2 regions of the Mesorhizobium opportunistum WSM2075 genome follow, and region 2 is predicted to be linked to the other one. Evidence: predicted binding sites of a transcription regulator. Region 2 holds the regulator's gene; the other holds the start of a gene.
What was found. The regulator PhoB, encoded in region 2, activates phosphate uptake and scavenging genes when phosphate is short. The targets are predictions, from matches to a motif close to TGTCATNNANCTGTCAT.
Positions count from the first base shown of each region.

Region 1: a site for PhoB is predicted at 3,052-3,068, ahead of MESOP_RS11325 (acid phosphatase). Genes of this name have one in related genera too.

Region 1 covers NC_015675.1:2,367,434-2,374,814, forward strand. The annotation lists gene petA (ubiquinol-cytochrome c reductase iron-sulfur subunit) at 124-684, shown strand; gene MESOP_RS11315 (cytochrome b) at 701-2,002, shown strand; gene MESOP_RS11320 (cytochrome c1) at 2,114-2,986, shown strand; gene MESOP_RS11325 (acid phosphatase) at 3,113-3,808, shown strand; gene MESOP_RS11330 (alpha-hydroxy acid oxidase) at 3,974-5,119, shown strand; gene MESOP_RS11335 (adenine phosphoribosyltransferase) at 5,307-5,852, shown strand; gene MESOP_RS11340 (MaoC family dehydratase) at 5,907-6,377, opposite strand; gene MESOP_RS11345 (MaoC family dehydratase) at 6,374-6,844, opposite strand; gene corA (magnesium/cobalt transporter CorA) at 6,971-7,381, opposite strand, start outside.
Region 2 covers NC_015675.1:1,483,501-1,490,881, forward strand. The annotation lists gene pstS (phosphate ABC transporter substrate-binding protein PstS) at 1-584, shown strand, start outside; gene pstC (phosphate ABC transporter permease subunit PstC) at 652-1,635, shown strand; gene pstA (phosphate ABC transporter permease PstA) at 1,639-2,490, shown strand; gene pstB (phosphate ABC transporter ATP-binding protein PstB) at 2,487-3,290, shown strand; gene phoU (phosphate signaling complex protein PhoU) at 3,316-4,023, shown strand; gene phoB (phosphate regulon transcriptional regulator PhoB) at 4,040-4,729, shown strand; gene MESOP_RS07135 (ROK family protein) at 5,048-6,292, opposite strand; gene xylF (D-xylose ABC transporter substrate-binding protein) at 6,562-7,381, shown strand, end outside.

The sequences.
Region 1 (7,381 bases), 880 kb from region 2:
AAACCGAAGTCCAAATGCCGGAGGAATTCGCTAGCCTGTTCGCCATGCGCTGTCGGGTTGGCGTGATTGAGCGGGGAACAGGCTCGGCCACCGGCGCGGAAGAGGCGAAAGGATCAGGCACCCGTGAGCGCAACCGATACCCACGATCCCAACCGTCGAGATTTTCTCTACGTCGCCACCGGCATGGCAGCCGTGGTCGGCGCCGGCGCCGTTGCCTGGCCCTTCATCGACCAGATGCGCCCCGATGCCTCGACGCTGGCGCTTGCCTCGGTCGAGGTCGATGTTGCCTCGCTGACACCGGGCATGTCCTTGATCGTCAAGTGGCGCGGCAAGCCGGTCGTGGTGCGCAACCGCACCGAACAGGAAATGAAGGACGGCGAGGCCGTCAAGCTCTCCGATCTCAAGGATCCGATCGCCCGCAATGCCAACCTTCCGGCCGACGCGCCGGCGACCGACGCCAACCGCACCACGCCCGGCAAGGAAGCCTGGATGGTGATGGTTCAGGTCTGCACCCATCTAGGCTGCATTCCGCTCGGCCAGGAAGGCGATTTCGGCGGCTGGTTCTGCCCGTGCCACGGCTCGCAATACGATACCGCCGGCCGCATCCGCAAAGGCCCGGCGCCCGAGAACATGGCTGTGCCGGTATTCAAGTTCATTTCCGATACCAAGATCCTTATCGGTTGAGGCAGGGGATATTTCGATGAGCGAGGGACACTCGACCTACACGCCCAAGACCGGTATCGAACGCTGGTTCGACGCCCGCATGCCGCTGCCGCGGCTGGTTTATGACAGCTTCGTCGCCTATCCGGTGCCGCGCAACCTCAACTATGCGTGGACCTTCGGCGGCATCCTGTCGATCATGCTGGTGGCGCAGATCCTGACCGGCATCGTGCTGGCCATGCACTACACGGCCGACACCAATCTCGCCTTCGGCTCGGTCGAGAAGATCATGCGCGATGTCAATTCCGGCTGGCTGCTGCGCTACATGCATGCCAACGGCGCCTCGTTCTTCTTCGTCGCCGTCTATATCCACATCTTCCGTGGCCTCTATTACGGCTCCTACAAGGCTCCGCGCGAACTGCTCTGGATCCTCGGCTGCATCATCTACCTCCTGATGATGGCGACCGGCTTCATGGGCTACGTGCTGCCATGGGGACAGATGAGCTTCTGGGGCGCGACCGTCATCACCGGCTTCTTCAGCGCCATTCCGCTGGTCGGCGACTGGATCCAGCAGCTGCTGCTGGGCGGCTTCGCCGTCGACAACCCGACGCTCAACCGCTTCTTCGCGCTGCATTACCTGCTGCCCTTCATGATCGCCGGTGTCGTCGTGCTGCACGTCTGGGCGCTGCATGTCGTGGGCCAGTCAAACCCGACCGGCATCGAGGTCAAATCGAAGACCGACACCGTCGCCTTCACCCCTTACGCGACCATCAAGGACGCGTTCGGCATGATCGTGTTCCTGTTCTTCTTCGCCTATTTCGTCTTCTACCTGCCGAACTATCTCGGCCATCCGGACAATTATACGGTCGCCAACCCGCTGAAGACCCCGGCCCATATCGTGCCGGAATGGTACTTCCTGCCGTTCTACGCGATCCTGCGCGCCATCACCTTCAACATCGGGCCGATCAACTCCAAGCTCGGCGGCGTGCTGTGCATGTTCGGCGCCATCGTCATGTTGTTCCTGGTGCCGTGGCTCGACACCTCCAAGGTGCGCTCGGCGGTCTACCGGCCCTGGTACAAGCTGTTCTTCTGGCTGTTCGTGGCCGATGCCATCCTGCTCGGCTGGCTGGGCTCGCAGCCGGCGGAAGGCAGCTATGTGTTCATGGCGCAGATGGCGACGCTGTTCTACTTCGCCTTCTTCCTGATCGCGCTGCCGGTGCTGGGCCTGATCGAGACGCCACGCAGGGTGCCGAATTCGATCACCGAGGCGGTGCTCGAGAAGAACAAGGGCGGCAGCGGGCATCCGGCGGGCGCCACGGCCGCACCAGAGACCAAGGGCTAGAGCATGATCCCGAAAAGTGGGAACCGGTTTTCCCGGACAAACGGAACCGTTTGTCCAGAGATCATGCTCAAACAGGAAGACAGAGCGGTAGAGAATCTAAGGGGATTTGGCATGAAAAAGATTCTCACCTCGCTGGCGCTGATCGGCCTTGTGGCCGCCGGCGTTGGAACTGGAGGCACTTGGGCATTCGCCGCCGAAGAGGCGCACAATGCAGCCGCACCGACGCATTTCCCGATCGACGAGCCGAAGGAGATGAGCTGGAGCTTCACCGGCCCGTTCGGCACCTATGACAAGGCGCAGCTGCAACGCGGCCTGAAGGTCTACAAGGAAGTCTGCTCGGCCTGCCATTCGATGAATTTGGTAGCGTTCCGCACGCTGTCGGACCTCGGCTACAGTGACGCCCAGATCAAGACGCTGGCCGCCGAATACACCATTCATGACGGCCCCAACGATGCCGGCGACATGTTCGACCGTCCCGGCAAGCCGTCAGACCATTTCCCGGCGCCGTTCGCCAACGAAGAAGCTGCCGCTGCCTCCAACGGTGGCGCTGCGCCGCCGGACATGTCGCTGCTGGCCAAGGCGCGCGGCGTCGAGCGCGGCTTTCCGCAGTTCGTCTTCGACATCTTCACCCAGTATGACGCGGGCGGCCCCGACTATATCCATTCGCTGCTGACCGGCTACGACCAGACGCCGCCGGCTGGAATGGTCATCCCGGAGGGTACGCACTACAATCCGTATTTCATGTCGGGCGTGTCGCTGAAGATGCCCAAGCCGCTCTCCGACGGCCAGGTGACCTATGATGACGGCTCGCCGCAGACCGTCGACCAGTATTCCCGCGACGTGGCCGCCTTCCTGACATGGGCCGCCGAGCCGCACATGGAAGACCGCAAGAAAATGGGTTTCCGCGTGCTGGTGTTCCTGCTGCTGTTCGGCGCGCTGGTCTATCTGACCAAGCGCAAGGTGTGGGAAGGCATCGCCCACTGAGCGGGCGGACATAGCGAAATGCAGGGGGCGCCGAGAGGCGCCCTTTTTGCGTCCGGTTACGGTCATGTCACATGGCCGTCACCGCATCTGGCGATCCTGCGGCATTCTCGAACAAAGGATCGCTCCATGAAGAAATACGCATCGCTCGCGGCTGGTCTGCTGCTGCTGGTCATCGGCTCGGCCGCCCAGGCCGAAGACGCAAAACCCTTCGTCACCAACAAGGATGTCGACCTGACGATGATCCTGCCGCCTCCACCGGCGAACGATTCGGCCGAGACCAAGGCCGAACTCGGCGAGGTGCTGACGCTGCAGGTGACGCGCACGCCCGAAATGGAGGTCCGTGCCGTCGCCGATGCCGAGGAGAATGTCTGGCGCTTCGCCGATGTGATGGGGCCGAATTTCAGTGCGGAAAAGCTGCCGAAATTCAGCGCCTTCTTCGATCGCGTCGTGGCCACCGAAGGTGCTGTCGTCGACCCGGCCAAGGATATCTGGAAGCGTCCGCGCCCGCACCAGCTCAGCGAGCTCGTCAAGCCGGCGGTCAAGCTGTCGAGCTCCGGCTCCTGGCCGTCCGGCCACGCCACTGTCGGCACCATGATGGGCATCATCCTTGCCGACATGGTTCCGGAGAGGCGCGCCGAGATCATGGCGCGCGCAGCCGAATACGCCCACAACCGCATTGTCGGCGGCATCCATTATCCGTCCGATGTCGAGATGGGCAAGATTTCCGGCAGCGTCATTGCCGCGGTCCTGCTCAACCGGGACGATTTCAAGGCCGAATATGAGGTGGCCAGGGCCGAGCTGCGTTCCGACCTCGGCATGTAGCGTTCGTCGGCAATCTCGGCAGAGAGGGGCGCTTCAGGCGCCCCTTTTCGTGTTCACGGCCGTGCTCTATGGGGAGTTCAGCAATTAGTCCGTTGGCATGGCCGCATCTGGTTGATATTTCAACAGTGGCAAAGGCTTCGTCCGCCATGGCCTTGGAAATCGATGATGCGGCTCAGCGACTGTCACAATTTTTCCGATTTCCGGCGGATGGCACAGCGAAAGCTGCCGGGCCCGATCTTCAATTACATCGATGGCGCGGCCGATGACGAGGTCACTTATCGCCGCAACACCGCAAGTTTCGAAAGCTGTGACCTGGTCCCCAACGTCCTGCGCGGGGTGAGCGAGATCGACATGTCGGTGACCGTCATGGGCCAGAAATTGGCTATGCCGTTCTATTGCTCGCCGACTGCCCTGCAGCGGCTTTTCCACCATCAGGGCGAAAGGGCGGTCGCCAAAGCCGCGGCCAAATACGGCACGATGTTCGGTGTTTCCACGCTCGGCACCGTCAGCCTCGAGGAGGTGCGCAGGATCAGCGGCAGCCCGCAGATCTACCAGTTCTACTTCCACCGAGATCGCGGCCTCAACCGGGCGATGATACAGCGGGCAAAGCAGGTTGGCGTAGAAGTGATGATGCTGACCGTCGACAGCATCACCGGGGGCAATCGCGAACGCGACAAGCGCACTGGCTTTGCCATTCCCTTCAAACTCAACCTTGCCGGCATGGCGCAGTTCGCGCTGAAGCCGGCTTGGGCAGTCAACTATTTCACCCATGAGGGCTTCAAGTTGCCGCAGCTCGACGAACATGTCGACATGGGCGGCGGCACGATGTCGATCAGCCGCTATTTCACCGAGATGCTCGATCCGTCGATGACCTGGGACGATGTCGCCGAGATGGTCAGGCAGTGGTCGGGTGCGTTCTGCCTCAAGGGTATCATGTCGGTGGAGGATGCCAGACGCGCCGTCGATATCGGCTGCAGCGGCATCGTACTGTCCAACCATGGCGGGCGGCAGTTGGATGGCTCGCGGGCGGCATTCGACCAGCTTGCCGAGGTCGTCGATGCCGTCGGCGACAAGATCGACGTCATCATGGATGGTGGTGTGCAGCGCGGCACCCATGTGCTGAAGGCACTGTCGCTCGGGGCCAAGGCCGTCGGCATTGGCCGTTACTATATGTTTCCTCTGGCGGCGGCCGGCCAACCGGGTGTCGAAAGGGCGCTCGAGCAGATGCGGGTCGAGGTCGAACGCGGCATGAAGCTGATGGGCTGCAGTTCGATCGGACAATTGTCGCGCTCCAATCTCCGTTTCAGATAGTCGGGGTCGGGCGGACCATCGCGGATCATGCGGATGCGGAATATGGCTGGGTCGGCGAGATCGATCCCTCGCCGATGCGGCTTGTCTCAGCCGCCACATCGCGCTAGCCGTTGTCGGTCGCGCCGGGTTACGATTGGACCCTGCCGCCTTTCACGCGTGTCAGTTGGATCATCCGGAGAGCCGTCTCATGAAACCCTCGCTCGAAGACACGCTGCTGGCGTCGATCCGCACCATTCCGGACTATCCCAAGCCCGGCATCCTGTTTCGCGACATCACCACGCTGCTTGGCAATGCGCGCGCCTTCCGCCGCGCCATCGACGAGCTGGTGCATCCCTATGCCGGCCAGAAGATCGACAAGATCGCCGGTATCGAGGCGCGCGGCTTCATCCTTGGCGGCGCCGTCGCCCACCAGCTCTCGGCTGGCTTCGTGCCGATCCGCAAGAAGGGCAAGCTGCCCTACGAGACCGTGCGCGTCGCCTACAGCCTGGAATACGGGCTCGACGAGATGGAGATGCACAAGGACGGCGTTGCCCCTGGAGAGAAGGTGATCCTCGTCGACGACCTGATCGCCACTGGCGGCACGGCGGAGGCGGCGGTCAAGCTCTTGCGCCAGATCGGCGCCGATATCCTCGCCGCCTGCTTCGTCATCGACCTGCCAGACCTCGGCGGGCGCGCCAAGCTGGAAGCGCTTGGCGTGCCGGTGCGGACGCTGATCGGGTTCGAGGGGCATTGAGGGAGCAGTTCTTCCCTTCTCCCGCAAGGGGAGAAGGAAGAGCGCCCAGCGCCGCTACTCCGTCCTCACCAGCACGGCGCTCTCGAACTCCAGCACCTTGTCGCCGGCCGAGGCGAAGGCCTCGCAGCGCAGTGCCAGCAGGCGCCAGCCGGGGCGCGAGGCGATCGGGCGGTGGGAAAGGGCGGTGCGCGTGAAGGTGACGGTCTCGCCGGCGTAGACTGGCTTCAGCCATTTCAGGTTCTTGAAGCCGGGCGAGGGGCCGAATTCGGGGACCATGCCGGGGCCGTTCCAGGCAGCGCCCCCGGTGTCCATGCCGGCTTCGAGATTGAGTTTCATCCAGGTGGCGGCGGTATGCCAGCCGGACGCGCAGAGGCCGCCGAGCACGCTCTTCCTGGCGGCTTCCTCGTCGACATGGAAGATCTGCGGGTCGTATTTGCGGGCGAAGGCCTTGATCGCCTCGGGCTCGAATGTGTGCGAGCCCAGCGTCACGGTGGTGCCGATGCGGAAGAATTCGTCCAGGGTCATGCCAAGCTCCCCGCGGCCTCACGCGTGAGGAACATGACGGAATTCTCAAGCTCGAAAACGCTTTCGCCGCGCTGGTTGAACAGTTCGCTGCGCATGGTGACGAAGCCCAGTTGCGGTTTCGATTTCGACAGGCGCCTGGCGATGACCACGAGGCTGCCGGTGAGCTGGTCGCCGGCCAGGACCGGCTTCTTCCATTTGACCTGGTCGACGCCGGGCGCGCCCTGGCAGGTGGAGTCCAGCAGGAAGGCATCGCACAGCATGCGCATGAACATGGCGCAGGTATGCCAGCCCGAGGCCGCCAGCCCGCCAAGGATGCTGGCCTTGCCGGCCTCCTCGTCGAGATGCATCGGCTGGGCGTCGAATTCCCGCGCGAATTCGACGATCTCGGCGGCACTTACCAGCTTGGTGCCGAGGTCGAGCGAGATGCCCTCGACGAAGTCCTCATAGGCCCAGGTTTTTGCAGTCATGGTCTGAAATCCGGCTCAGGAATCCGCGATCCCCAGGGATCGGGCATCCCGGATGCAGGCCGGGCGCGGTTTGGTCAAGTTATTTCTGGTGCGCCAGCAACAGGCAGTCCGCCCGTGGCGAACCGATCAAAGCCAGCCGCGGCGGCGGAAATACCAGAAGGGCAGGATCGCCGACAGGATCATCAGGCCGATGGCGAAGGGATAGCCAAGCTGCCATTTCAGCTCGGGAATGACATCGAAATTCATGCCGTAGATGGAGGCGACCAGCGTTGGTGGCAGGAAGATGACGGCGGCAACCGAGAAGATCTTGATGATGGCGTTCTGCTCGATCGAGATCATGCCGAGCGTGGCGTCGAGCAGGAAGGAGATCTTCTGCGACAGGAAGGTGGCGTGGTCGGCAAGCGACAGCACGTCGCGCGACAAGGTCTTGATGCGGGCGCGAATATCCTTGCTCATCCTGGTCTGGGTGGCGACATGGGCGAGGAAACCGGCGAGGCGCTGCAGCGAGATCAGGCTGTCGCGCACGGAGGAGGCGAT
Region 2 (7,381 bases):
TCGTGCACCGCTCGGACGGCTCGGGCACCACCTTCAACTTCACCGACTACCTGGTGAAGCTCTCGCCCGACTGGAAGGACAAGGTCGGCTCGGACACGGCCGTCGAATGGCCGACCGGCGTCGGCGCCAAGGGCAGCGAAGGCGTTGCCAATACCGTCAAGCAGACCGACGGCGGCATCGGCTACGTCGAATACGCCTATGCCAAGCAGAACAACCTGTCCTACTCAAAGATGGTGAACGCAGCCGGCAAGGTCGTCGAGCCGTCGCTCGAATCTTTCGGCGCTGCCGCTTCGAATGCCGACTTCAAGACTGCCAAGAACTTCAACGTCATCATCACCAACGAGCCCGGCGACACCACCTGGCCGATCGCCGCTTCGACCTGGGTGCTGATCCACAAGGTTCCCGATGACGCGGCCGCCACCGGCGAAGCGCTGAAATTCTTCGCCTGGGCCTACAAGGACGGCAAGGAAACCGCCAAGGCGCTCGACTATGTGTCGATCCCCGACAGCGTCGTCGACCTGATCAAGGCTTCGTGGAAGACCGACATCCAGGCCGACGGCAAGCCTATCTACGCCGGCGAGTAACATCTTCTGGAGGAGCGCCGCGCCCGCGGCGCTCCTTTTCCTTCAACTCGAACGAGCCGAGCTTGACATGAGTGCTGTCCAGGAAGCCTTGCCAGCCATTCGAGGTTCGCGCGACGCTATCGTCAGGCGGTTTGCGCTGACAGACGCGATCTTCCACGCAATGACCCGCGCCGCCGCGATATTGGTGCTGGTGCTGCTCGGCGGCGTCGCGATCTCGCTGTTTGCCGGCTCCTGGCAAGCCCTCTCGACCTTCGGCTTCTCGTTCCTGACCAGCGAAAGCTGGAATCCGGTGACGGAGAAATTCGGCGCGCTGGCGCCGATCTACGGTACCATCATCACCTCGGCAATCGCCATCCTGATCGCCGTGCCGCTCGGCATCGGCATCGCCATCTTCCTCACCGAGCTTTGCCCGCGCCCGCTGCGGCGCCCGATCGGCATGGCGGTGGAATTGCTGGCCGGCATTCCCTCGATCATCTACGGCATCTGGGGCCTGTTCGTGCTGGCGCCGTTCCTGCAGACCACGGTGCAGCCGTTCATCATCAGCGTGTTCCACGGTATCCCGGGCCTCGGCAGCCTGTTTGCCGGCCCGCCCTACGGCATCGGCCTGCTGACATCGTCGATGATCCTTGCCATCATGGTGCTGCCTTTCATCACCTCGATCACCAAGGACGTCTTCGACACGGTGCCTCCGGTGCTGAAGGAATCGGCCTACGGCATCGGCTGCACGACGTGGGAAGTGACCCGCCGCGTCGTCATTCCCTACACGCGGATCGGCATCATGGGCGGCGTCATGCTCGGCCTTGGCCGCGCGCTCGGCGAAACCATGGCGGTGACCTTCGTCATCGGCAACGCGCACCGCATCTCGACATCGCTGTTTGCGCCCGCAACGACGATCTCCGCGACCATCGCCAACGAATTCACCGAAGCGGTCGGCGATCTCTACACGTCTTCGCTGGTGGCGCTCGGCCTGATCCTGTTCGTCATCACTTTCCTGATCCTTGCCATCGCACGCTACATGCTGATGCGCATCGACGCCCGCACCGGAGCCTGACCGATGTCGACAGCCACGTCGCTTCACCAGAGCCGCAAGCGCAAGAATGGCGTGATGATGACGCTGTGCGTCGCCGCGGCCGGCATCGGCCTTGCCTGGCTGGCGCTCATTCTCGGCGCCCTGCTCTACAAGGGCCTGTCGGGCGTCAATCTTTCGGTCTTCACGGAAATGACCCCGCCGCCCGGCGATGCCGGCGGCCTGCTCAACGCCATCTACGGCAGCATCGTGATGACCGTCATCGGCATCATCGTCGGCACGCCGATCGGTGTGCTGGCCGGCACCTACATGGCCGAATACGGCCGCTTTTCGAAGCTCACCACCGTTGTGCGCTTCATCAACGATATCCTTCTGTCGGCGCCGTCGATCATCATCGGCCTGTTCGTCTACGAATTGATGGTTCGGCCGATGGGGCATTTCTCGGCGATGGCCGGCGCCGTCGCGCTGGCTATTCTGGTTATCCCCGTCGTCGTGCGCACCACCGAGGACATGCTCAATTTGGTGCCCAACGCCTTGCGCGAAGCCGGCACCGCGATCGGCGCGCCGCGCTGGGTGGTGATCCGCTCGGTCGCCTACCGCGCCGCGCTTTCCGGCATCGTCACCGGCATATTGCTGGCCATTGCCCGTATCTCCGGCGAGACGGCACCGCTGCTGTTCACCGCGCTCAACAACCAGTTCTGGTCGAGCAATCTCAACGCGCCGATGGCCAGCCTGCCTGTCACCATCTTCCAGTTCGCTCTCAGCCCCTACGAGGAATGGCAGCAACTGGCCTGGACCGGCGCACTCATAATTACATTGACGGTTCTCGCGCTCAGCATCTTTGCGCGCAGCCTGACCGGACGCAGAGAGGACAAATGAGCCAGATGTTGTCTCCAGACATGACGATCGCCGCCGAGGCAGCCGCCAAGGCAAAGATCGAGGTCAAGAACCTCAATTTCTACTACGGCCAGTCGAAGGCGCTGAAGGACATCACGCTGTCGCTGCCCGAACGCAGCGTCACCGCCTTCATCGGACCGTCGGGCTGCGGAAAGTCGACGCTGCTGCGCGTCTTCAACCGCATCTACGAGCTCTATCCCAGGCAGACCGCCGAGGGCCAGGTGCTGCTCGACGGCAAGAACGTTCTCGACCGTTCGCAGGACCTCAACCTCTTGCGCACCAAGATCGGCATGGTGTTCCAGAAGCCGACGCCGTTCCCGATGTCGATCTATGAGAACATCGCCTTCGGCGTCAGGCTCTACGAGAAGATCAGCAAGGCCGAGATGGACGGCCGCGTCGAGCAGGCGCTGAAGCGCGCGGCGCTCTGGACCGAGGTCAAGGACAAGCTCAATGCCAGCGGCCTCAGCCTTTCGGGCGGCCAGCAGCAGCGGCTCTGCATTGCCCGTACCGTGGCGGTGAAGCCGGAAGTCATCCTGCTCGACGAGCCGGCCTCGGCGCTCGATCCGCTGTCGACCGCCAAGATCGAGGAGCTGATCGACGAATTGCAGGCCGACTACACGATCGTCATCGTCACCCACAACATGCAGCAGGCGGCGCGCGTGTCGAAGCAGACGGCCTTCATGTACCTGGGCGAACTGGTCGAGTTCGACAAGACGGAGAAGATCTTCACGTCGCCCCGCGAGAAGCGCACGCAGGACTACATCACCGGCCGCTTCGGCTGATCGCACGCATACGAGGACCAGGATCATGGCCGAACACACGGTTGCAGCCTTCGACGAAGATCTCGGACAGATCAGCAGGCTGATCAGCGACATGGGCGACCTCGCCGGCTCGATGGTCGGCGGTGCCACCAAGGCGCTGCTGAACTCCGACAATGCGCTCGCCCAACGCGTCGTCTCCGATGACGCGATCATGGATGCGCGCCAGCGCGAGCTGGACGACCGCGCCATCACGCTGATCGCCAAGCGCCAGCCGATGGCCGACGATCTGCGCCATGTCGTCGGCTCGATCCGCATGGCCGGCGATCTCGAACGCATCGGCGACCTTGCCAAGAACATCGCCAAGCGCGTCGGCACGGTCGGGCTCTCCGCCACGCCGCGCGACCTGTCGCACTCCATCGACGCGATGGCGCAGCTGGTGCTGATCCAGGTTCAAGGTGTCATCGAGGAATATGCGGCGCGTGATGCCGCGGCACTGGCGAAGCTGCGCGCCGCCGACGAGCGCATCGATGTCAAATACACCTCGGTGTTCCGCGAACTGCTGACCTACATGATGGAAGATCCGCGCAACATCACCGCCTGCACGCATCTTTTGTTCTGTGCCAAGAACCTCGAACGCATCGGCGACCACGTGACCAACATCGCCGAGAATGCGTATTATGTGCTGACCGGCACGCAGCTGCCCGCCAATCGTCCGAAGCAGGACGAAACCGCGATGTCGGCGCCGGCGGCATAGCAGGGGTGACCAGCCGATGATCGCGCCACGCATCATGGTGGTGGAGGATGAGGAGCCGTTAGGGGTGCTGCTCCGCTACAATCTGGAATCGGAAGGTTACCAGGTCGAGGTGGTGACGCGCGGCGACGAGGCGGAGATCCGCCTGCAGGAGAACGTGCCCGACCTTCTGGTGCTCGACTGGATGGTGCCGGCGGTGTCCGGCATCGAACTCTGCCGGCGCCTGCGAATGCGGCCCGAGACCGAGCGGCTGCCGATCATCATGCTGACCGCGCGGGGCGAAGAAAGCGACCGTGTACGTGGACTCTCCACAGGCGCCGACGACTATCTGGTCAAGCCGTTCTCGACGCCGGAGTTCATGGCCCGCGTCAAGGCGTTGCTGCGCCGCGCCAAACCGGAAGTGCTGTCCAGCGTGCTCAAGGTCGGCGACATCGTGCTCGACCGCGAATCGCACCGCGTCTACCGCAAGAAGAGCGAGATCCGGCTCGGGCCGACCGAGTTCCGCCTGCTCGAATTCATGATGCGCCATCCCGGCCGGGTGTTCTCGCGCAGCCAGCTGCTCGACAATGTCTGGGGCGAGACGATCTACATCGACGAGCGCACGGTCGACGTGCATGTCGGGCGGCTGCGCAAGGCGGTCAACAATGGCCGCATGCCCGATGTCATTAGAACCATTCGTGGGGCGGGCTACGCGATCCGGGAAGATTAGGTTCTTCGGCGCGGAAGGTTAGACAGTCGGATTTCGTGCTTAAGCCGGATCGCTTTACCTTGGCGATCAGCGAAAACGTCCATTGCTTCGTCATCCACGGGCGGAGCAAGGAGCGAAGCGACGCGGCGTAGACCCGAGGATCCACGCCGCGACTTTGAAGCGTTGCCTCGGTGCGGAATTCTGCTCCGCTGCACTCCGTGGCCAAGGTCGCGGCATGGATCCCAGGGTCTCCGCGACGGAGCTTCGCTCCTGCTCCGCCCAGGGATGACGAAGTCGTGAGGCTTTGTCCAACCCACGGATGTTACGATGGCTTCGATTTCACGCCACGTTCTTCCCAGCCGCGCCTGCTCTCGCCTGCACGCCCGGCGCGAATATTTCCTGATCGACGAAGGTCAGAGCGCGCATGGCGCAGCCTTCGCGGATCAGCGGCAGTTCGTTAGGCTCGGTGTCGAAGGAGATCGATTTCGAGTGCTGGCCGCCGGCGGTCTGTGCAATCGCCTCGCGCAAGGCCGGCTCGATCAGGTCGAAGGCGGCGGCGCTGACGCCGACCATGGCGACCGGGGCGGGATCGATCAGCGCGAACAGGCTGCCGAGGCCATAGCCGAGCGCCTCGCCGGCCTTGCGATAGGCCTGGCGCTCCGGCCCGTCCTTCTCGCGCGCCGAGGCCGCCAGTGCCCGCATGTCGGCGTCGCTGACGTCGACCGGTTCGGTGTCCTCGCCAAGCTGTCTCGCGCTTCGCCAGATGGCGTAGTTGCCGGCATAGGCCTCGACGCAGCCGCGCCGTCCGCAGCGGCAGAGCGCGCCGCCCGGCCGGTGGATCATGTGGCCGAACTCGCCGCCCGAGGAATGGGTACCGGTGAACAGTTCGCCCTTCAGCACCAGGCCCATGCCGATGCCGTGAGACAGCAGAATGGCGATGAAGTCGTCGCGGTAGCGCTCGGGATCGCGCCAGCGCAGCGCCACCGCCATCATGTTGCAGTCGTTTTCCATGGTGGCGGGGATGCCGAACTCGGCTTCGAATATGTCGGCGAAGGCGATGTCGGTCTGCGGCGTGATCGGCGACCACAGCATGGCGCGCGCCTCGGTGTCGGTGATGCCCTGGATGGCCAGTGCGATGCGGGCGACGCTGCGGACATCGATGTCGGGATCGTCTATGCGGCGCCGCACGATGGCGACGCATTCGCCGATCAGCGCCTCGCGCGACATGGTCAGCGTGTCCAGCCGGCGCTGTTCCTCCGATATCACCTGGCCGGCATAGTCGATGACGGCGACCGACAGGAAATTCAGCGACAGCACCACGGTCATCACCGCCGCCGCCTCCGGGTTGAGTGTGAGGCCGACCTGCGGCCTGCCGCGTTTCAGCGCCCCGGCCTCGCTCGGCTTGCCCTCGGTCAGGACGCCTTCGCCGATCAGGTCGGAGGAGATCGCCGAGATGGTCGAGTGGCTGAGGCCGGTGGTGGCGGCGATCTCGGTGCGCGAAGGCTGACCGGCACGGCGCACGGCCGAGATCACCATGGCGCGGTTGCGCCGGCGCAGATCGTCGTGGCGGATTCCGACCGACATGTTTCCCGCATCCTCCCAGTCGCCGCGGCCTTTCGTGCCTCCCGAAGGCCGCCAGCGAAGCCACCAAATACTGGCAGAAGCGCCCCACGCTGTCATTATTTATTCCGGAGCTCGAAAAAAAGTTCACGGCACCTCAAAATCCATCAGAATCATTGTTGACAGTGTTCCGGTGATGGACCAGTGTTTTTTCGAGGCTCGAAAAAATAGGGCCTTTGTGCCGGCCTTAGGGCCAGTTTGGTCGCGCCATACGCGGCGCAGGGAGGAATATCATGAAGAAATTCACAGCCGCCATCCTGGCGGGTGTCGCCATGTCGCTGACGCTTGCGTCGGTCGCGCAGGCGAAGGACAAGGTCATCGGCGTTTCCTGGTCCAATTTCCAGGAAGAGCGCTGGAAGACCGACGAGGCCGCGATGAAAAAAGCGATCGAGGCCGCCGGCGACAAGTACATCTCCGCCGACGCGCAGTCCAATCCCGGCAAGCAGCTCACCGATGTCGAAAGCCTGATCTCGCAAGGCGCCAATTCGCTGATCATCCTGGCGCAGGATGCCTCGGCCATCGGCCCGGCGGTGCAGAAGGCGCTGGACGAAGGCATTCCGGTCGTCGGTTATGACCGCCTGATCGAGAACAAGGACGTCTTCTACCTGACCTTCGACAACAAGGAAGTCGGTCGCTTGCAGGCCAGCGCGGTGTTCAAGGCCAAGCCGGAAGGCAACTACGTCTTCATCAAGGGCTCGGGTGCCGATCCGAATGCCGACTTCCTGTTCTCGGGCTCGATGGAAGTGCTCAAGGAAGCCATCGACAGCGGCAAGATCAAGAATGTCGGCGAAGCCTATACGGACGGCTGGCTGCCCGCCAACGCCCAGAAGAACATGGAACAGTTCCTGACCGCCAACGACAACAAGGTCGACGCGGTGGTCGCGGCCAATGACGGCACCGCAGGCGGCGTCGTCGCGGCGCTGACGGCGCAAGGCCTTGCCGGCACCGTGCCGGTGTCCGGCCAGGACGGCGACCATGCGGCACTCAACCGCATCGCGCTCGGCACCCAGACCGTGTCGGTGTGGAAGGACGCGCGCGAACTCGGCAAGAATG